One region of the Nigerium sp. genome, then DNA from elsewhere that is predicted to be linked to it. Evidence: riboswitches for the same ligand, from Rfam matches in the RefSeq annotation. Region 1 holds a riboswitch; the other holds the start of a gene.

What was found. Region 1 has a riboswitch for cobalamin ahead of mutA (methylmalonyl-CoA mutase small subunit). Riboswitches for the same ligand answer to the same signal wherever they lie in the genome.
Region 2: another riboswitch for cobalamin. It lies ahead of WMJ97_RS04190 (cobalamin-independent methionine synthase II family protein); the one in region 1 lies ahead of mutA (methylmalonyl-CoA mutase small subunit).

What each region holds. Positions count from the first base shown of each region.
Region 1 covers NZ_JBDHZL010000028.1:12,149-23,841, forward strand. Annotated here, with positions in the region: gene WMJ97_RS07140 (FAD-dependent oxidoreductase) at 1-985, shown strand, start outside; gene WMJ97_RS07145 (uroporphyrinogen-III synthase) at 978-2,093, shown strand; cobalamin riboswitch at 2,183-2,397, shown strand; gene mutA (methylmalonyl-CoA mutase small subunit) at 2,688-4,595, shown strand; gene scpA (methylmalonyl-CoA mutase) at 4,592-6,802, shown strand; gene meaB (methylmalonyl Co-A mutase-associated GTPase MeaB) at 6,795-7,811, shown strand; gene WMJ97_RS07165 (FAD-dependent oxidoreductase) at 7,866-9,452, opposite strand; gene WMJ97_RS07170 (molybdopterin oxidoreductase family protein) at 9,449-11,611, opposite strand; gene WMJ97_RS07175 (nitrate/nitrite transporter) at 11,686-11,693, opposite strand, start outside.
Region 2 covers NZ_JBDHZL010000011.1:43,496-50,825, reverse strand. Annotated here, with positions in the region: partial or broken gene WMJ97_RS04215 (NAD(P)H-binding protein) at 1-822, opposite strand, end outside; gene WMJ97_RS04210 (CPBP family intramembrane glutamic endopeptidase) at 824-1,546, opposite strand; gene WMJ97_RS04205 (sugar O-acetyltransferase) at 1,718-2,314, opposite strand; gene WMJ97_RS04200 (HAD hydrolase family protein) at 2,360-2,764, opposite strand; gene WMJ97_RS04195 (HAD hydrolase family protein) at 2,767-3,165, opposite strand; cobalamin riboswitch at 3,283-3,506, shown strand; gene WMJ97_RS04190 (cobalamin-independent methionine synthase II family protein) at 3,524-4,753, shown strand; gene cobF (precorrin-6A synthase (deacetylating)) at 4,770-5,594, shown strand; gene WMJ97_RS04180 (hypothetical protein) at 5,672-6,112, shown strand; gene WMJ97_RS04175 (transcriptional regulator) at 6,109-6,420, shown strand; gene WMJ97_RS04170 (hypothetical protein) at 6,448-6,855, opposite strand; gene WMJ97_RS04165 (TIM barrel protein) at 7,009-7,330, shown strand, end outside.

The DNA.
Region 1 (11,693 bases):
GGCGACGCTGAAGGTGCCGGGCGCGGACCGCGCGCTCGGGCTACGCACCGTCGACGACGTCGCGGCGATCCGCGCCGAGGTGGAGCGGCAGAAGGGACGCCTCGGGCGTCCGCCGGTCGCGCTGGTGGTCGGCGGCGGCGTCTGGGGGCTGGAGGTCGCCAGCGGGCTGCGCGGCCTGGGGGCCCGGTCCGGCATCGTGCAGGCCCGGCCGTGGCTGATGGCCGAGCAGCTCGGCGAGGCGCCGGGTCGGGCGCTGAACGCGGTCGTCGGCGCGGCGGGGATCTCGCTGCACCTGGGCAGGCGTCCGGTGGGCATCGCCCTCGACGCGGGCAACGAGGTGACGGGCGTCCAGTTCCGCGATCGGGCGTCCGTGCCGGCCGACCTGGTCGTCGCCGCCGTCGGCACGCGCCCGCGCGACGGTCTCGCCGCGGAGGCGGGGTTGGCGGTCGCCGACGACGGGGGCGTCCTGGTCGACGCGTCGTGCCGGACGTCCGACCCGCACATCTACGCCATCGGCGAGGTGGCCAGCCACGGCGGCCGTACCGGCGGCCTGGGCGCCGCGGCCGATGCGATGGCGGAGGTCGCCGCGGCCCGGTTGTCCGGGCGCGCCGCCTGCTACGCGGGCCACCTCGCATCGGTGGCGCTGCGGCTGCCCGGCATCGAGGTCGCGACCTTCGGGGACGCGGCGTCGCGGACGCCCGGGGCGCTCGATGTGATGTACTCGGACCCGGCCCGCGGGCTGTTCCAGAAGATCGTGCTGGCCTCGGATTGCCGCACCCTCCTCGGCGGGGTGTTCGTCGGGGACGCCTCCCCCTTCGACGCGCTGCTGCCCTTGGTGGGCCAGCCGCTCGAGGAGCCGGCGTCCACCTTCTTGTCGTTCGTCGAGGAGTCGGTCGCCCCCGCCGTGCCGCTGCGTCCGGTCGGCGCGGCGCCGGGCGCGAGGCGTCCGTCCCACGTCCCCCACCGAAAGGCGATCGGTGTCTGAGGCTGCCGAACTGAATCCCCCCAGCGAGCTCGCCGGCTTCCGCATCGGTGTGACGTCGCACCGCCGGGCCGACGAACTCATCGGGGGTCTCGAGCGTCGCGGGGCGCAGGTGCTGCGCGCCCCCGCGCTGCGGCTGGCGACGCGCGACGACGTCGACGCCGTCGTCGCGGAGACCCGCGCGGTGCTGGCGCTCGACCCCGACGTCGTCCTGGTGACGACGGGGTACGGGCTGCGGCGGTGGCTGGAGACCGCCGACGGGGCCGGCCTCGGCGACGACCTGCGGGCGCTGCTGGGCCGCACCCGGCTGGCGGTGCGCGGCAACAAGGCGAAGGGCCAGGTGCGGGCGCTCGAGTTGCCCGACCCGGTCGGGGCGACCCCCGAGACGATGGCCGAGGTCGTGAGCGACCTGCTCGCCGAGGGCGTGTCGGGGCTGCGCGTGGGCGTCCAATTGCACGGGCTGACCGACGTCCACGAGGTCGACCGGCTGCGCTCGGCGGGCGCGCGGGTGCTCACCGTCGCCCCCTACCGCTGGGAGTCGGCCGACCAGGCCGGGCGCCTGGCCGACCTGGTGCGGCAGGTCTGCGACCACCGGTTGGACGCCGTGACGTTCGCCGCGGCACCGGCCGTGGACGCCGTGCTCGCCCTGGCCGAGGAGTTGGGCCGCCGGGACGACTTCATCGCCGCGCTGAACTCGGGGGTCGCCGCCGTGGCGATCGGGCCGGTGTGCGCCGCGCCGCTGGAGGCGGCCGGGGTGACGCCGTTCGTGCCCGACCGGTTCCGGCAAGGGGCGATGGTGAAGCTGCTGGCGTCCGAGGTGGCCCGGACGGTGGGCGTCCGGGCCGAGACGTCGCGGGGCGAGGTCATCGTCCGGAGCGCGGGCGCGATCGTCGGCGAGGTGTTCGTCCCGCTGTCGCCCGCTCAGGTCGCGATCATGAAGACGCTCGCCGAGCGTCCGGGGGCGGTGGTCTCGCGACCGGCGCTGCTGGCGGAGACGTCCGGGCTCGGCACCGAGCACGCGCTCGAGATGGCGATCTCCCGCCTCCGGCGGGCGCTGCCGCTGCCGATCATCGAGACCGTCCTACGGCGCGGCTACCGGCTGGCGCCCTGACGCCACCGACGCACAAGCGCGCCCCACGCGCAGCACACCTGGACGATCGCCCCGATTGCGCGGTCCGGCCTCCTCGCCGCGGCGTTCTGTGTAGTGTGACCGGTGCTGGTGCGGCCCGTCGTCAGGCGAGCCGCCGCAAGAGGGAACCCGGTGTGATTCCGGGGCTGTCCCGCAGCGGTGAAGGGGAACGACATCACACCGACGCACTGGGCCACACGGCCTGGGAAGCGGTGATGGAGGAAGGCCGGGAGCGATCCCGAAACGCCCCTGAGCCCGAAGACCTGCCAGCCGTGGCGGCGTGAGCCGTCGCGTCGGTGCCCCTGGAGGGTGCGCGGGTTGGTGACCCGCAAGCTCCCCGGGGCGTGGCCATTGCCGAGGAGCAGACATGAAGATTGCCAGCCACCGCACCCCCGGGTGTGTGCGATGGGCACGACGGTGCCCACCCCCGTCGACGCCGCCCACGGCGGCTGGCCGGGGGTCGCGACGCAGACCAGCGGGGCAACGAACTGCCGCCGCGTCTTCTGCGCGCCGGTTGGCATGACCTAGCCGGTGCCCGAGCAGAGGCACCCTGACCCTTTCAGGAGCAGGAGTCGCATGAGCACGACCGATCCGGTCGCCCCCGCCCCCGGCGTGGACGAACCCGAACAGCTTGCTTTGGCCGAGGACTTCCCGTCGGCCACCGAAGAGGAGTGGGAGGTGGCGGTCGCCAAGGTTCTCAACCGCAACCGCCCACCGGACCACCAACTCACCGCCGAGCAGTGCCTCCAACGCCTCACCGTGCACACCCTCGACGGCCTGGACATCAAGCCGATGTACCGCGCCGACGACGTGCCCGGCCCCCTGGGCCACCCCGGCGTCGTCCCCTTCACGCGCGGCACCACGGTGCGCAACGGCGAGATGGACGCCTGGGACGTCCGCGCGCTCCACGAGGACCCGGACCCCGCGTTCACCCGGAAGGCCGTGCTCACCGATCTGGAGCGCGGCGTCACCTCCGTCTGGCTGCGCGTGGATCCCGACGCCGTGCAGCCGGACGACCTCGCCGACGACCTGGCCGACGTGCTGCTCGACATGGCCAAGGTGGAGGTCTCCAGCCGCTACGACCAGCAACGCGCCGCCGAGGCCCTGCTGGCCGTGTACGAGGGCTCGGACAAGGCGAAGGAAGACCTGCAGCTCAACCTGGGCATCGACCCGCTCGGGTTCGCGGCCCTGCACGGCGGCCCCGCCGACCTGTCCGGGCTCGCGGGGTGGGTGCGTCGCCTCGACGGGTACACGAAGTCGCGCGCCATCACGGTGGACGCCACGATCTACCACAACGCCGGCGCCGGCGACGTCGCGGAACTGGCCTGGGCGCTGGCCACCGGCACGGAGTACGTGCGCGCCCTCATCGAGCAGGGGGTGAGCGCCGACGAGGCGTTCGACGCCATCAACTTCCGCGTTACAGCCACCCACGACGAGTTCCTCACCATCGCCCGGCTGCGCGCGCTGCGCACCTGCTGGGCGCGCGTCGGCGAGGTCTTCGGCGTGGCCGAGGAGCGCCGGGGCGCCCGGCAGGAGGCCGTCACGAGCTGGCGCGAGCTCACGCGCGAGGACCCGTACGTGAACATCCTGCGCGGCACGATCGCCACCTTCTCGGCGGCCGTCGGCGGGGCCGAGTCCGTCACCACGCTGCCGTTCTGCGCCGCGCTGGGCCTGCCCGCCGACGACTTCGCCCGCAAGATCGCGCGGAACAGCGGCATCATCCTCGCCGAGGAGGTGAACGTCGGGCGCGTCAACGACCCGGCCGGCGGCTCCTTCTACGTCGAGTCACTGACCCGCAGCCTCGCCGAGGCCGGCTGGGCGCAGTTCCAGGCCGTGGAGGCGGCAGGCGGCATGGCCGCGGCCCTGGCCGGCGGGCACGTCGCCGGCGTCCTGGATGCCGAGAACGCCGAGCGCGCCAAGCGCCTGGCCACCCGCAAGCAGCCGATCACCGCAGTGAGCGAGTTCCCGCTCATCGGCGCCAAGTCGGTGGAGACGAAGCCGTTCCCGGACGCCCCGGAGCGGGCCGGCTTGCCGTGGCACCGCGACTCGGAGGTCTTCGAGGCGCTCGTCGACCGCTCCGCGTCGGCGCCGCAGCGGCCGCAGGTCTTCCTGGCCTGCCTCGGCACCCGGCGCGACTTCGGCGGGCGCGAAGGCTTCTCCGCCCCGGTGTGGCACATCGCCGGCATCGAGACCCCCGAGTGCGAGGGCGGCACCACCGCCGAGGTCGTGGAGGCCTTCCGGGCCTCCGGCGCCCAGGTGGCCAACCTGTGCTCGTCGGCGAAGGTCTACGCCGAGCAAGGCCTCGAGGTCGCCAGGGCCCTCAAGGACGCCGGCGCGAAGGCCGTCTATCTCTCGGGCGCCTACAAGGAGCTCGGCGACGACGCCGCGGAGGCCGAGCAGGTCTTCGCCGGACGCCTCTTCCTGGGCATGGACGTCGTCGACGTCCTCACCCACACCCTCGACCTCATGGGAGTTGCACAGTGAGCACCCTTCCTCGTTTCGATTCCATCGATCTGGGCACCGCCTCGGTGCCCGCGGACGCCGCCGAGCGGTTCGCCGCCCTGGCCGCGCAGGCCGGCACCGGGGAGCCGTGGACCACGCCCGAGCAGATCCCGGTGGGCACCCTCTTCACCGAGGCCGTCTACCAGGACATGGACTGGCTGGACACCTACGCGGGCATTCCCCCGTTCACCCACGGGCCCTACGCCACGATGTACGCCTACCGTCCCTGGACGATCCGGCAGTACGCGGGGTTCTCCACCGCGAAGGAGTCCAACGCCTTCTACCGCCGCAACCTCGCGGCCGGCCAGAAGGGCTTGTCGGTGGCCTTCGACCTGCCCACCCACCGCGGCTACGACTCGGACAATCCGCGCGTCCCCGGTGACGTCGGCATGGCCGGTGTCGCCGTGGACTCCATCTACGACATGCGCGAGCTGTTCGCGGGCATCCCGCTGGACCGGATGAGCGTGTCGATGACGATGAACGGCGCGGTGCTGCCGATCCTGGCCCTCTACGTGGTGACGGCCGAGGAGCAGGGCGCGAAGCCCGAGCAACTCGCGGGGACGATCCAAAACGACATCCTCAAAGAGTTCATGGTGCGCAACACCTACATCTACCCGCCGCTGCCCTCGATGCGGATCATCTCCGACATCTTCGCCTTCGCCAGCGCGAACATGCCGAAGTGGAACTCCATCTCGATCTCCGGCTACCACATGCAGGAGGCGGGGGCGACCGCCGACATCGAGATGGCGTACACGCTCGCGGACGGCGTCGACTACATCCGCGCCGGGGAGTCGGTCGGCCTCAAGGTGGACCAGTTCGCGCCCCGCCTGAGCTTCTTCTGGGCGATCGGCACGAACTTCTTCATGGAGGTCGCCAAGATGCGTGCCGCCCGCATGCTGTGGGCGAAGCTCGTGAACCAGTTCGGCCCGAAGAACCCCAAGTCGATGAGCCTGCGCACGCACTCGCAGACGTCGGGTTGGTCGCTCACCGCGCAGGACGTCTACAACAACGTGATCCGCACCTGCGTGGAGGCCATGGCCGCCACCCAGGGGCACACGCAGTCGCTGCACACGAACTCCCTGGACGAGGCGATCGCCCTGCCCACCGACTTCAGCGCCCGCATCGCCCGGAACACGCAGTTGTTCATCCAGCAGGAGTCGGGCACCTGCCGGGTCATCGATCCCTGGAGCGGCTCGGCCTACGTCGAGAAGCTCACCTTGGAGTTGGCCCGCAAGGCCTGGGGCCACATCACCGAGGTCGAGAAGGCGGGCGGCATGGCCAAGGCCATCGAGGCCGGCATCCCGAAGATGCGCATCGAGGAGGCGGCCGCCCGCACGCAGGCGCGCATCGACTCGGGCCGTCAGCCCCTCATCGGCGTCAACAAGTACCGCCTCGACCACGAGGACCCCCTCGAGGTGCTCAAGGTCGACAACTCCCAGGTGCTCGCCGAGCAGAAGGCCAAGCTGGTCAAGCTGCGGGCCGAGCGCGACGAGGCGGCCACCCAGGCGGCACTCGAGAAGCTCACGTGGGCGGCGGCCAACCCCGATCCGACCGACCCCGACCGCAACCTGCTCAAGCTGTGCATCGACGCCGGGCGCGCCATGGCGTCCGTCGGCGAGATGAGCGACGCGATGGAGAAGGTGTTCGGGCGCTACACCGCCCAGATCCGTACCATCGCCGGTGTGTACGCCAAGGAAGTGAGGAGTTCCCCGGCCGTGGACGAAACCCGCAGCCTCGTCGAGCAGTTCGAGCAGACCGAGGGACGGCGTCCCCGCATTCTGCTGGCCAAGATGGGCCAGGACGGCCACGACCGCGGCCAGAAGGTGATCGCCACGGCCTTCGCCGACCTCGGCTTCGACGTCGACGTCGGCCCGCTCTTCCAGACCCCCGAGGAGACCGCGCGCCAGGCCATCGAGGCCGACGTCCACGTGGTGGGGGTGTCCTCGCTCGCGGCCGGGCACCTCACGCTCGTGCCCGCGCTGCGCAAGGAGCTGGACGCGCGCGGCCGTCCCGACATCCTCATCGTGGTGGGCGGCGTGATCCCCGAGCAGGATTTCCAGGCGCTGCGCGACGCGGGCGCCATGGACATCTACCCGCCCGGCACGGTCATCCCGGAGGCGGCGGTGCGTCTGCTCCATGAGCTGTTGGACGCCTCCGAGGCGTCCGAGGACTCGGACGCGGATGCGTAGGAGGATCGACGTCGACGCGCTGGCCGCCCAGGTTTTGGACGGCCAGCGCGCCGGCATTGCGCAGGCGATCACCCTGGTGGAGTCGTCGCTGCCGGCCCACCGCCCGCTCGCCCGGGCCCTGCTCGCACGGCTGCTGCCGAGCGCGGGGAAGGCCACGCGGGTGGGGCTCACGGGTGTGCCGGGCGCGGGCAAGTCCACCTTCATCGACGCCCTGGGCTGCCGCCTCATCGAGGCGGGCCACCGGGTGGCCGTGCTCGCGGTCGACCCGTCGAGCACCCGCACCGGCGGCTCGATCCTGGGCGACCGCACCCGCATGGGTAAGCTGTCGGAGAGCGACGACGCCTACATCCGGCCCTCCCCGTCGGGGTGCCACCTGGGCGGGGTGGCGCGCGCCACGCGCGAGGCGATGATCATCGTGGAGGCCGCAGGCTTCGACACGGTCATCGTCGAGACGGTCGGGGTGGGCCAGTCCGAGGTGGCCGTGGCGGGCATGGTCGACACCTTCCTGCTGCTGGCGCTGGCCGGCGCCGGCGACCAGTTGCAGGGCATCAAGCGCGGCATCCTGGAGCTCGCCGACGTCATCGCGGTCAACAAGGCCGACGGCGACAACGCCGGCCAGGCGCGGGTGACGGCCCGGGACCTGTCGATCGCGATGAAGCTCATCAACGACGAGTCCAGCGGGCGGCGTACCCCGGTGCTCACCTGCTCGGCGCTGACCGGGCAGGGGCTCGACGAGGTGTGGGACGCCGTCGGCGAGCACCGCTCCTGGGTCGAGGAGACCGTCGGCCTGCAGCGCCGGCGCGCCGACCAGCAGGTGGACTGGATGTGGGCCCAGATCGAGGGCGCCGTGGTGGATTCGCTGCGCTCCACGCCCCAGCTCGCGTCGCTGGGCCACGAGTTGGCCGCCCAGGTGGGGACGTCCTCCCTGAGCGCCCTGGACGCCTCCGCGCGGTTCCTGTCCGCCTACGCCGGCGAGGTGCCCGGCTTCGGCTGGCAGGACGCCGACTGAGCGGCGTCGCAGGCGACGCGCCCGGCCGGAGCCCGGCCCCGCCCTCGCCCGCGCCTACGCGACCGACTTCTCCTTCGCCGCGGCGATGATGGCCTCGACGTCGCGCCGGCACGTGCCGCAGCCGCTGCCGGCGCGCGTGGCCATCCGGACGGCGTCCACCGTCGCCGCGCCCTGCTCGACCGCCTCGCTGATGGTCGCGTGGGCGACGCCCGCGCACTGGCAGACCGTCGACGCCGGGGAGAACTCCGCGGCGCGCGGCCGGGCGATGTCGAGGGCGTCCAGGCGCAGCAGGACGGAGGCGTCCGCGGGCACGGGGGTGTGGCGCTCGTACATGAGGCCGACCTCGGCGGCCGTCCGCGGGAGGCCGAGCACCTGGTAGCCGGCGATGGAGCGGTCGGCGCGCAGGTCCAGCCGGACGAACGTCCCGGCCGAGCCGTCGGCCCACTCGACGACGCGCGCCGGGTCGCTGCCGGCGCTCCACAACGGCCCGCCGCACTGACCGGCCGTCACGAACTCGATCGTGTGCGACTTCAGCCGCAGCGCCGCGGGGCGCGTGGGCGTCCAGGAGGGCTCGGGAGCGACGCCGGCGAGCTCGTCCGCGCACTTGCGCGCGAGCCAGTCGGCCTGCTGCCAGCCGGGGCCGATGAGGCCGACGAGGTGCCGCGCTCCCCCGCAGATCGCGCAGCCGGCGTCGTCGCAGTGCAGGTCGGCGCAGTCGCCGATGGCGAAGATGCGCCCGGCGACGTCGGCCGCCAGGTCGTGCCCCACGCGGACGCCGCGGGCCGTGCGCAGGCCGGCGGTCCGGGCGACGTCGACCCGCGGACGGACGCCGCACGACACGACCAGCAGATCGCCCCTCACGACCCGGCCGCCGTCGAGGTGCAGCCCCGCGAACGCCCCGTCCTCGTCGCGCTCGACGCCGATCACGTCGGCCTCCCCCACCAGCTCGACGCCCTGCCCGGCGAGGGAGCGGGCGAGCAGGCGTCCGGCGGTCTCGCTGACGGCGGCGCCCATCGGCCAGCCGCCGCGGTGCACGAGCGTCGCCGGGCACCCCTCCTCACCCAGGGCGAGGGACGCCTCGACCCCCAGGACGCCTCCGCCCCAGACCACCACCCGGTCGCCGCGGTCGCGGGCGCGGCGCACGACGGCGGCGTCCGCGAGGTCGCGCAGCGGCGTGGCCCCCGGGATGAGCCGCCCGCCCTCGCTGAGGCCGGGCGTCGCGGGCAGCGTCGGGTCGGCGCCGGTCGCGAGCACCAGACGGTCGAACGGCAGCATGACGACGGCCCCCGACGGTCCGACCGCCCGGACGACGCGCTCGCCGCGATCCACGCCCGTCACCGACGTCCCGAGCAGCACCCGGACGCCCGCCGCCCGCAGCTCGGCGGCGTCCGTGAGCGACAGCTCGGCCTGGCTCACGCGGCCGACGGCGTGCTCGCCGACCAGGACGCGGTTGTACGCCGGCTCGGTCTCGGCGCCGACGACGGTGAGGCCGACGCGGCCGGCCTCCACCTCGGGCAGCAGCTCGTCGACGAAGCGGCCGGCGACGGGCCCGAACCCGACGACGACCACCTGCTCGCCCTCGGCGAGCCGGTGCGTGTCGGGACGGTGATGGCGCGGGCGGGACGGCAGGGTCGCGGTCATGCGGAGGCCTCCTCGTAGGCGACGGTTTCGCTCGGCACGTACGCGCGGACGCGCACGGGGACGTTCTTGAACTCGGGCATGCCGGACAGCGGGTCGGTCCGCGGCTCGACCAGGGCGTTCGCCGCCTCCGCGCCGCCGTAGTGGAACGGCAGGAAGACCGCGTCCAGCCTGATGTCGGCGCTCCACTGCGCGGCCAGCACCAGCACGCCTCGGTCGTTCGCCACCTCGGCCAGGTCGCCGTCGCCGATGCCGAGCACCATCGCGGTCGCCGGGTGGATCTGCAGCATCGCCGCCGGACGCGCCTGCTCCAGGGACGCCACCCGCCGCGTCTGCGTGCCCGACTGGTAGTGCTCCAGGTAGCGGCCGGTGAGCAGGGTGAGCGTGCCCGGCTCCGGGCGGGGCACGCGCGGCGTCACGGCGACCAGCCGGGCGCGGCCGTCCGGGTGGGCGAAGCCGTCGAGGAACACCCGCGGCGTCCCCTGCCAGCCGTCCGCGTAGCCGGGCTGCTCGGACGCCCCCGCCCGCTCGGGCGGGCAGGGCCAGTACGAGGCCACCCCGGCGTCCAGCGCCTCGTTCGTGATGCCCGAGTAGTCGGCGCGGCCGCCCGCGGACGCCGCCCGCAGCTCGTCGAAGACCGCGCGCGGGTCGTCGCTCCAGACGCCGGGGGCGCCCAGCCGCCGGGCGAGCTCGCGCATGATCCACAGCTCCGACCGGACGCCCTCGGGCGCCGGCGCCGCCGGATTACGCCGCAGGACGCGGCCCTCCAGGTTCGTCATCGTGCCGGACTCCTCCGCCCACTGCGGCACGGGCAGCACGAGATCGGCCAGCCGGGCCGTCTCGGAGAGGAAGAACTCGGTGACCACGAGGAAGTCCAGGGCCCGCAGGCCGGCCCGCAGCTCGTTGACGTCGGGCGCGGAGACCAGCACGTTCGACCCGTTCACCCACAGCGCCCGGACGCCGCCCTCGCGCCCGAGCGACCCCAGCAGCTCCACCGCCGGCAGCCCCGGCCCCGGGATGTCCTCGGGCGCGATCCCCCACACGCGCGCGACGTGCGCGCGGGCGTCCGGGTCGGCGATCGAGCGGTAGCCGGGCAACTGGTCGGCCTTCTGCCCCTGCTCGCGGGCGCCCTGCCCGTTGCCCTGGCCGGTGAGGGTGCCGTAGCCCGAGCCGAGGCGTCCAGGGAGGCCGAGCAGCAGCGCGAGGTTGATCGCGGCCGTCGTGGTGTCGGTGCCGTCGACGTGCTGCTCGACGCCGCGTCCGGTGAGCACGTAGGTGCCCCGCCGCTCGCGCGACAGCAGCCGCGCGGCCTCGCGGATGCGCAGCGCCGGGACGCCCGACACCTCCTCGGCGCGCTCCGGCCACCAGCGGCGCAGCACGCGGGCGAGGGCCGGGTAGCCGGTGGTGCGGTCCTCCAGGTAGTCCTCGTCGGCGAGCCCCTCCAGGATCACGACGTGCGCGATCGCTGCCAGCACGACGTGGTCGGTGCCGGGCGTCGGCTGCAGGTGCAGCCCGCCACCGTCCTCGGTGAGCTTCGCGGTGGCGGTGCGCCGCGGGTCCATCACGAGGAGCCCGCCCGAGCGCCGCGCGGCCGCGAGGTGCTGCACGAACGGCGGCATCGTCTCGGCCGGGTTCGACCCCAGCAGCATGATCGTGTGCGCCTCGTCGAGGTCGGTCATCGGGAACGGCATGCCGCGGTCGAGCCCGAAGCTCCGGTTGCCGGCCGTCGCCGCGGACGCCATGCAGAACCGCCCGTTGTAGTCGATCCGGGACGTCCGCAGCGCCACGCGCGCGAACTTGCCGAGCGAGTAGGCGCGCTCGTTCGTCAGGGACGCCCCGCCGAAGATCCCCACGGCGTCGCGCCCGTAGGCGTCCTGGGCCGCGCGGAACGCCGCCGCCATCGCGTCGAGGGCGGCGTCCCACGACACCGGCCGCAGGACGCCGCCGGCGTCCCGCAGCAGCGGTCCGGTGAGCCGGTCGGCGTGGCCGACGAGTTCCCCGGACGTCCAGCCCTTGCGGCACAGGCCGCCCCCGTTCGTCGGGAACTGCCGCGGCTCCACCCGCAGCTCGCGCCCGGGCACTCCGGACGCCTCCGGCGTCAGCGTCATCGCGCACTGCAGCGCGCAGTAGGGGCAGTGGGTGTCGGTTCGGCTGTCGGTCACGCGGACCTCCTCGCTGGGACGCGGCGGCGGATTCGGCTGGGCGGCGGCTCTCGGCGTGTCAGAGGGCTCGCCGCTCAGATGC
Region 2 (7,330 bases), on a different contig from region 1:
CTCGCTACGCACGGCGTCATGGATGAGGCTGCCCACCAAAGGACGCGCCACGTGGTTCGACACCGGGGTGACGAACCCCACCCAGTGCGACGCGAGCCCCGGCGTGAGCACGGGTACGGTTCCCACGAGCCGGGGCGCGAGCCCGGTCACCCGGGCGTACCGCCGCATCATGTCGGTGTAGGTGAGCACCTCGTCCATCCCGATGTCGATGGTGCGGTTGACGCCGGGGTCGAGCTTGGCCGCGGCGATCAGGTAGTGGACGACGTCGTCGATGGCGATGGGCTGGATGCGGTTGCGCAGCCACCGGGGCCCGACGCTGACCGGGAGACGCTCGGTGAGGTGCCGCAGCATGTCGAAGGACGCCGACCCCTCCCCGAGCACCACCCCGGCCTGCAGCACGGCGGTGGGGACGCCGGACGCCATCAGGATCTCGCCGACCTCCACGCGCGAGGCCATGTGGTCGGAGAGCTCGCCCTCCGGATGCAGGCCGCTCAGGTAGACGATGCGTTGCACGTCGGCGTCGAGGGCGGCCGCGGCGAAGGTCCGGGCGAGTGCCCGGTCGCGCTCGCGGAAGCGGCCGGCGGCGTCCATGGAGTGGAGCAGGTAGTAGGCGACCCCGATCCCGGCGAGCGCGCCGGCCACGTCGTCGGCGTCGGAGGCGTCCCCCTGGACGACCTCGACCCGGTCGCGCCACGCCGGATCGAGCTTGGCCGGCGTGCGGGCCAGGACGCGCACCGCCCAGCCCTCATCCAGGAGCGCGGGGACGAGCCGGGCGCCGACGGCTCCAGAGGCGCCGGTCACGAGAGCGAGGGGTGGGGTCATGTCAGCCTCCCAGGGCGAAGACGTAGGGCAGCGCCAGGAGCATCCCCAGCGACCAGGTGAGATGAGACGCGATGGGCCCCAACACCCCGCCCGTGACGCGGCGTTGGGCGGTGGTGAGAAACCCGAGGCAGAGAGCGGCGAAGGTGAGCAGCGGCACCCCGGAGAACAGGGTGGACGACGCGTACAACACCGCGGAGCCGAGCCCGTTGACCCGCCGGTCGAGCGAGGCGTAGACGGCGCCGCGGAAGAACAGCTCCTCGGCCATCCCGTTGATGGCCGTGATGATGGCGACCACCCACAGGGATCCGTACCGGGCATGGTTGAGCAGGCCCTCGACGGGCGCGCGCAAGAAGGGGATTTGGGCGACCACGAACGCGCCGGCCAGGAAGATCGCCAGCAGCATCAGCCCCAGGATCAGCCCCTGCAGGACGCCGCGGGTCGGGCCGCCGGAGCGGCCCCGTCCGCGGCCCAGATGCAGGGGGCCGGACGCGAAGGCGCCCACGGTCCACAGTGCGGCGACCCCGAGGGTGGCTGCGTAGAACAGCGGGTCTCCCGGGCGGACGGCCAGCGCCAGGCCCAGCGCGACCGCCCCGAGCACCAAGGTGACCCCGACGACGACGCGTCGACGCCGGCGGACGGCGGGGCTCTCCTCGTGGTTCCGCTCCACCGGACGGATCAGCGAGGCGGTGAAGAAACTCCGCAACTCACCGAACGGATCGGTCACCGGGTCAGACCTCGACGGTGCCGGCGTCGCCGGGCTCGGCCATGGGCGTGTCCTCTCGGGAGTCGCTGCGCTCACCCTAAACGTGAGACAAACCTTGTACAAGCAGGTCAGCCGTTCGAACGGCGCTGGCTCGCGGCGCGACGCCGCTACGCTCGCGGTTTTCCCGGCCCCTCAGTGGGTGGGCCGATAGCCGGAGCGGTCGGCGTCCGTGATGCGTCGGAGGATTCTCGCGGGGGTTCCGGCGACGATGGTGCGCGCCGGGACGTCCTTGGTGACGATGCTGCCGGCCGCGATGACGGCCCCGTCTCCGATGGTCACGCCCCCGAGGATCGTGACGCCTCCGCCGACCCAGACGCTGTCGCCGAGAGTGATGGTCCTTGCGCGGCACGCTCCCTCGCGGCGTTCGACCGGGTCGAGGGCGTGGTCGGCGGTGTAGAGGCCGACTTTCGGGCCGAGCAGGACGTCGTCCCCGGTCGTGATGGGCGCCCCGTCGAGCATCACGCAGTCGAAGTTGCCGTAGAAGCGATCACCGAGGTGGATGTTGCGCCCGAACTCGCAGCGGAACGTCGGCTCGAAGCTCGCCCCCTCACCCGCCGACCCGACCAGCGCGTGCAGCAGCGCCTCGCGCTCGGCCGGCGGGCGGCCGTAGGACGCGTTGTAGTCGTCGCTCGCGCGGACCGCCGCTGCGCGTGCCTCGATCAGCTCGGGGCTGAGATCGTCGTACATCGCGCCGGACGCCATCCGGGCGAACAGGGCGTCGAGGGTCATGGGGGTCCTCCAGATTCGTGGTCGGATGGGCGGGGGAAGCGCGCTTCACCGCGCGCGGTCGTGCGCCGGAAAGAGCTCGCCCAGCACCTCCAGGACGCCGTCGGCAGCGTTCGCCGGCGCGACGCGGTCGGCCGCGTCCTTCACCTCGGGGCGCGCGTTCGCCATCGCGACGGCGAGCCCCGCGGCGTCCAGCATCTCGAGGTCGTTGTGGTTGTCGCCGAAGGCGACGACGTCCGCCCAGTCGACACCCCAGTGGTCGAGGAGTCGGGCGAGTCCCGTGGCCTTGTGGTGGCCGGGCGCGTTCACGTCGACGTCCTCGGGGCCGGACGCCGCCGCCGCGACCCCGTGGCCCAACGCGCGGCTCAGCTGTTCGGCGACCGCGACCGGGTCGTCGACTCGCAGGGACGCCTTCACGACCGTCTCCGCGATCTCGCCGACATCGTCCAGCATCGTCAGGCGCGGGTAGTACAGCCGCGCCCAGGCCTCGTCGGCGTCCCGGACCCAGGTGGCATGCAGGCGCCCTCGACCGAGGAGACGAGGTAGGGGTGACGTAGGTCTTCCAGCGTGCCGACGAGGGCGCGGCCGAGGGCTGGGTCGGGCTCGACCGCGAAGAGCGGCGTCTCGCGGCCCGTGTCGTAGACGAAGTGGCCGTTCTCCGCGGCGAAGGCGACGGCGTCCGTGGGTTCGAAGAACGAGCGCAACTGCCAGCTCTGGTTGCCGCTCGCCACCACGAACCGGACGCCGCGCTCGCCCAGCCGCGCGAGCAGCCGCGCGAAGCGGGGCCGGTCGTAGGTCATGTCGGGGCGCAGGAACGTGCCGTCCATGTCGACGGCGACCACGCGGAGGCTCATGGGCTGACTCTAGACGGCCGCAGAGGAGACCGATTCCCGGCCCCGGCGGGTCGCTTGCGCGACGGTCGGCCGCCCCGGACGCCCGCGTGGGCCACGTTGACGAAGAACACACGTGTGATTACTGTCCGGGGTGCTGGTTCAGCCGCCGGACCCCCTCCCGGGCCGGGTGGCTGAGGCAACAGGGAACCCGGTGCGACTCCGGGGCTGCCCCGCAGCGGTATGAGGGAACGACCGGCGGCATCGAGCACTGGCCAGGTGGCTGGGAAGCGTCGCCCAGTAGGACCAACGCCCTTGGCGTCCGCCCTCGAGCCCGAAGACCTGCCGGCGCTCAGACAGACCACTGCTTCGAGGAGAGAGCATGTCGAACACGACCTCTGACAAGGCGATTCGCACCACGACGTCCGGCAGCCTGCCCCGGACGGACGCCCTCATCGCCGCCAACGCCGCCCGCACGCTGGCCGACGACGGGTTCACGCTGCAGAAAACCCCCGAGTTCGACCGGCTCGTCGCCGAGGCGGTCGCCGACGTCGTCGCGCGGCAACGGGAGGCCGGCATCACGCTGCTGGGCGACGGCGAGTTCGGCAAGGCGATGTCGAACGCGGTCGACTACGGCGCCTGGTGGTCGTACTCGTTTCAGCGGGTCTCCGGACTCGAACTCGCCGACGGCGACCTGTTCACCCAGCCGGACGCCGTCTCCACCCCGGGCAACCTCCGCCTGACCTCGTTCCCCAACCGACGGGATCGGCAGCTCTTCCCCCGCGTCTACTCCGACCCGGTCGACGTCGGCGGGGTCTCCACGGGCTCGATCGCCACCGCGTTCCCGTCGACCACCGGACGGCTCGCTTACACGGGGCACGACGCGGTGGCCACCGACATCCGCAACCTCAAGGCGGCCCTCCGGCCGGGCGAGCAGGGATTCCTGACCGCCATCTCGCCGGGCAGCGCCGCCCGCGTGGGGAACCAGTACTACGCCACGGACGAGGAGCACATCTGGGCCTGGGCGGACGCGCTGCGCGAGGAGTACCGCGCGATCACGGACGCCGGCCTCGTCGTTCAGATCGACGACCCGTCGCTGGCCGAGAACTGGGACCAGATCACGCCCGAGCCCAGCGTCGCGGACTACCAGCAGTTCACCCAGCTCCGCATCGACGCCCTCAACCACGCCATCGAGGGTCTGCCGACGGAGCTCGTCCGTCTCCACCTGTGCTGGGGTTCCTGGCACGGCCCGCACACCACCGACATCGGGATCGCCGACATCCTCCCCGTCGTCCTCAACGCCCGGGTCGGGTCGCTGTCTTTCGAGGCCGGCAATGTCCGCCACGAGCACGAATGGGTGGTCTGGCGCGACGTGGCGGTGCCCGACGACCTCGTCCTCGTGCCGGGCGTGGTGAGCCACGCCACCAACGTCGTGGAGCACCCCGACCTGGTCGCCCAACGCATCCGCCGATTCACGGACGCCGTCGGCGCCGACCGGGTGATCGCCTCCACCGACTGCGGGCTGGGCGGACGTGTCCATGCCGACGTCGCGTGGGCGAAGCTGGGCACCCTCGGCGAGGGCGCCCGACGCGCGATCGCGTCGGCGTCGTAGCCCGGGAGGCGACGTCATGGCTGGTCAGACGCACGCTGCCGAGGGTGAGCGCGGCGCGACGGAAGGTGCGGCGACGAGGGAACTCGCCCTCATCGGCATCGGTGCCGGCGACCCGGACTGGATCACGCTCGAGGCCGTGAAGGCCATCCGGTCCCTCGACGTCCTCTTCGTGGTCGTCAAGGAAGAGGAGTACGACGAGCCCGTCCGGTTCCGGCGCGAGCTGGTGGCCGCCCACCGGACGCCTGAGCCACCCCTGCGCGTCGTCGAGTTGCGCGACCCGCCGCGTCCCTGGCAGACGACCGCCGACTATCCGGCGGCGGTCGCCCGGTGGCGCGCCCAGCGTCTCGCGCAGTGGTCGGACGCCGTGGCGTCCGGCCTGAACGACGGCGAGCGGGGCGGATTCCTGGTGTGGGGCGACCCGAGCCTGTACGAGAGCACGCTCGCGATCGTGCGCGAGCTGGTGGACGCCGCGCCCGCGGGCCGGCGGATCGGCGTCCGCGTGATCCCCGGCATCTCGTCCGTGCTGGCCCTCGCGGCCCGCCACCGCATCCCGCTCAACCGCCAGGGCCGGGCTGTCCAGATCAGCCCCGCCCGGCTCCTGTCCGACGGCATGCCCGCCGACGCCGACGACGTCGTCGTCATGCTCGACGGACGCCAGACCTTCGCCCACATCGACCCCACGGGGATCGACCTCTACTGGGGCGCCTACCTCGGTACCCCCGATGAGATCCTGCTGGCCGGTCCGCTCGGGGAGATCGCCGACGAGGTGCTCCGCGTCCGCGCCGAGGCGGCGGCTCGCAAAGGCTGGATGTTCGACACCTACCTGCTGCGGCGGCGCTGACGGCGTGCAGGGGCCGCGATCGTTGCCGCCCACGAAACAGTTGACACAACGGAAACCATCTAGCTAAAGTTTCCGTCATGGAAAACAACCTCAGTGCTCAGGACGCCGCCTCCGCCCGCGCGGCACTCGCCGATGTGGACGCGGCCAAGAAGGCCGTCAAGGACGCTCCGTGGCCGACGTGGCTCTACTTCGTGAACGCGGCGTTGCTGACGCTGATGGGCTTGTCCCTGCTGCTGGGCGAACCGGCGTGGATCTGGGGCTGGTGCGCGATCGGGGTGGCCATCCTGGTGGTGAACCTCGGCGCGGCCCGGGCGATGGGCATCTCGAGCGCGTTGCCGTCGAGCGTGGCCTTCCTGACGTGCGTGGGGGTCGCGATCGGGCTGCTGGTCGTCCCGGCGGTGCTGCGCGAGGCCGCGTTCTTCCCGGTCGGCCCGGCGCTGATCGTGCCGTGCGCGCTGGGGGCCGGCGTGGTGTACCTGGTCGGGTCCGCGATCCATTACCGGAGCACGCGCCGATGAGCGCGTCCGACCTGGATCCGGTGATCCACCCCACGCATCGGCTGCGGATCTGCGCGATGCTCATCGCCGGCAACTCGGTCGAGCTGGGTGTGGTGCGCGATCACCTGGAGTTGAGTGCCTCGGCGCTGTCGAAGCAGGTGTCCGCGCTGGTGGACGCCGGGTACGTCAAGCAGGAGCGGGACCGGGCCGACTCCCGCAGAGTCTGGCTGTCGCTGACGCGACGGGGGGCGTCCGCTTATCGCAGGCACGTGAGCGCCCTGCGCGAGATCGTCGCCGAAGCCGAGCGGGCGTCGGCGGAGACGTCCTGACGTTCCCGCGGGAACGTCCCCGGGTCGTCAGGGGCCCTCCCGCCGGACGCCGAGCAGCCGCGCGACCAGCGCGGCGAGGCGGGCGGCGTCCATGCTGGGATGGCCGGAGAGCGGGACGACGATCTCGGGCAGGCTCCAGCCCTCGACGTTGAGGCGGGCGGTCTGCGCCGCGAGGTCGACGTGGATCCAGTAGTCGATGCAGGGTGCCTCGTCGAACTGGCTGCCGTACGACTCGCGTAGGCCGGCGTCCGGGTAGCGGGCGTCGAAGAGGCGCGGGTCGGCCTCCCAGAGGAGGGCGGCGAGGCGTCCGTCGGGCTCGGTCACGCACTGCCACACGAAACCGACGCCGGCCGCGTCGAACACCGGGGCGCACGCGGCGACCACGGCGTCCGCCCAGGCGCGATCGGGCTCGGCGAGGCGGTCGAGGTCGCTCATCGGGGATCTTCGGAAAGGTGCGCAGGACGACATCTCATGCGCCCATGGTGACAGCCGACGGCGCCCGGCGTCCCCACGGGGGTGGCCTGCCGGACGCTGCGTGCGTTCCCGCGGGAACGCACGCGCAGGCGTCCGCTCTGGCAGGCTGGCCGTATGCAACGACGCATCGGCTACGCGGACCGCACCGAGAACGCGGCCGCTCTCGCCCGCATGGGCTACGACTACCTGGAGGCGCGGCTGACCGAGTTCGACCTCGGGACGCCCGACGGCACCCGCGCCGGCGCGGCCGCCCTGGGGCGGATCGCGGCCGAGATCATCGCGATCGACGTGTTGCAGTCGTTCATTCCTCAGGGCCTCTTCATCGCGGGCCCCCGGCGCAGCAGCGAGGACGCCCTGCGCACCTACTTCGCGCGGGCTGCCGAGGTCGCGGACGCCGCCGGCGCCGGTTCCGCGGTCTTCGGGGCCGCCTGGTCGC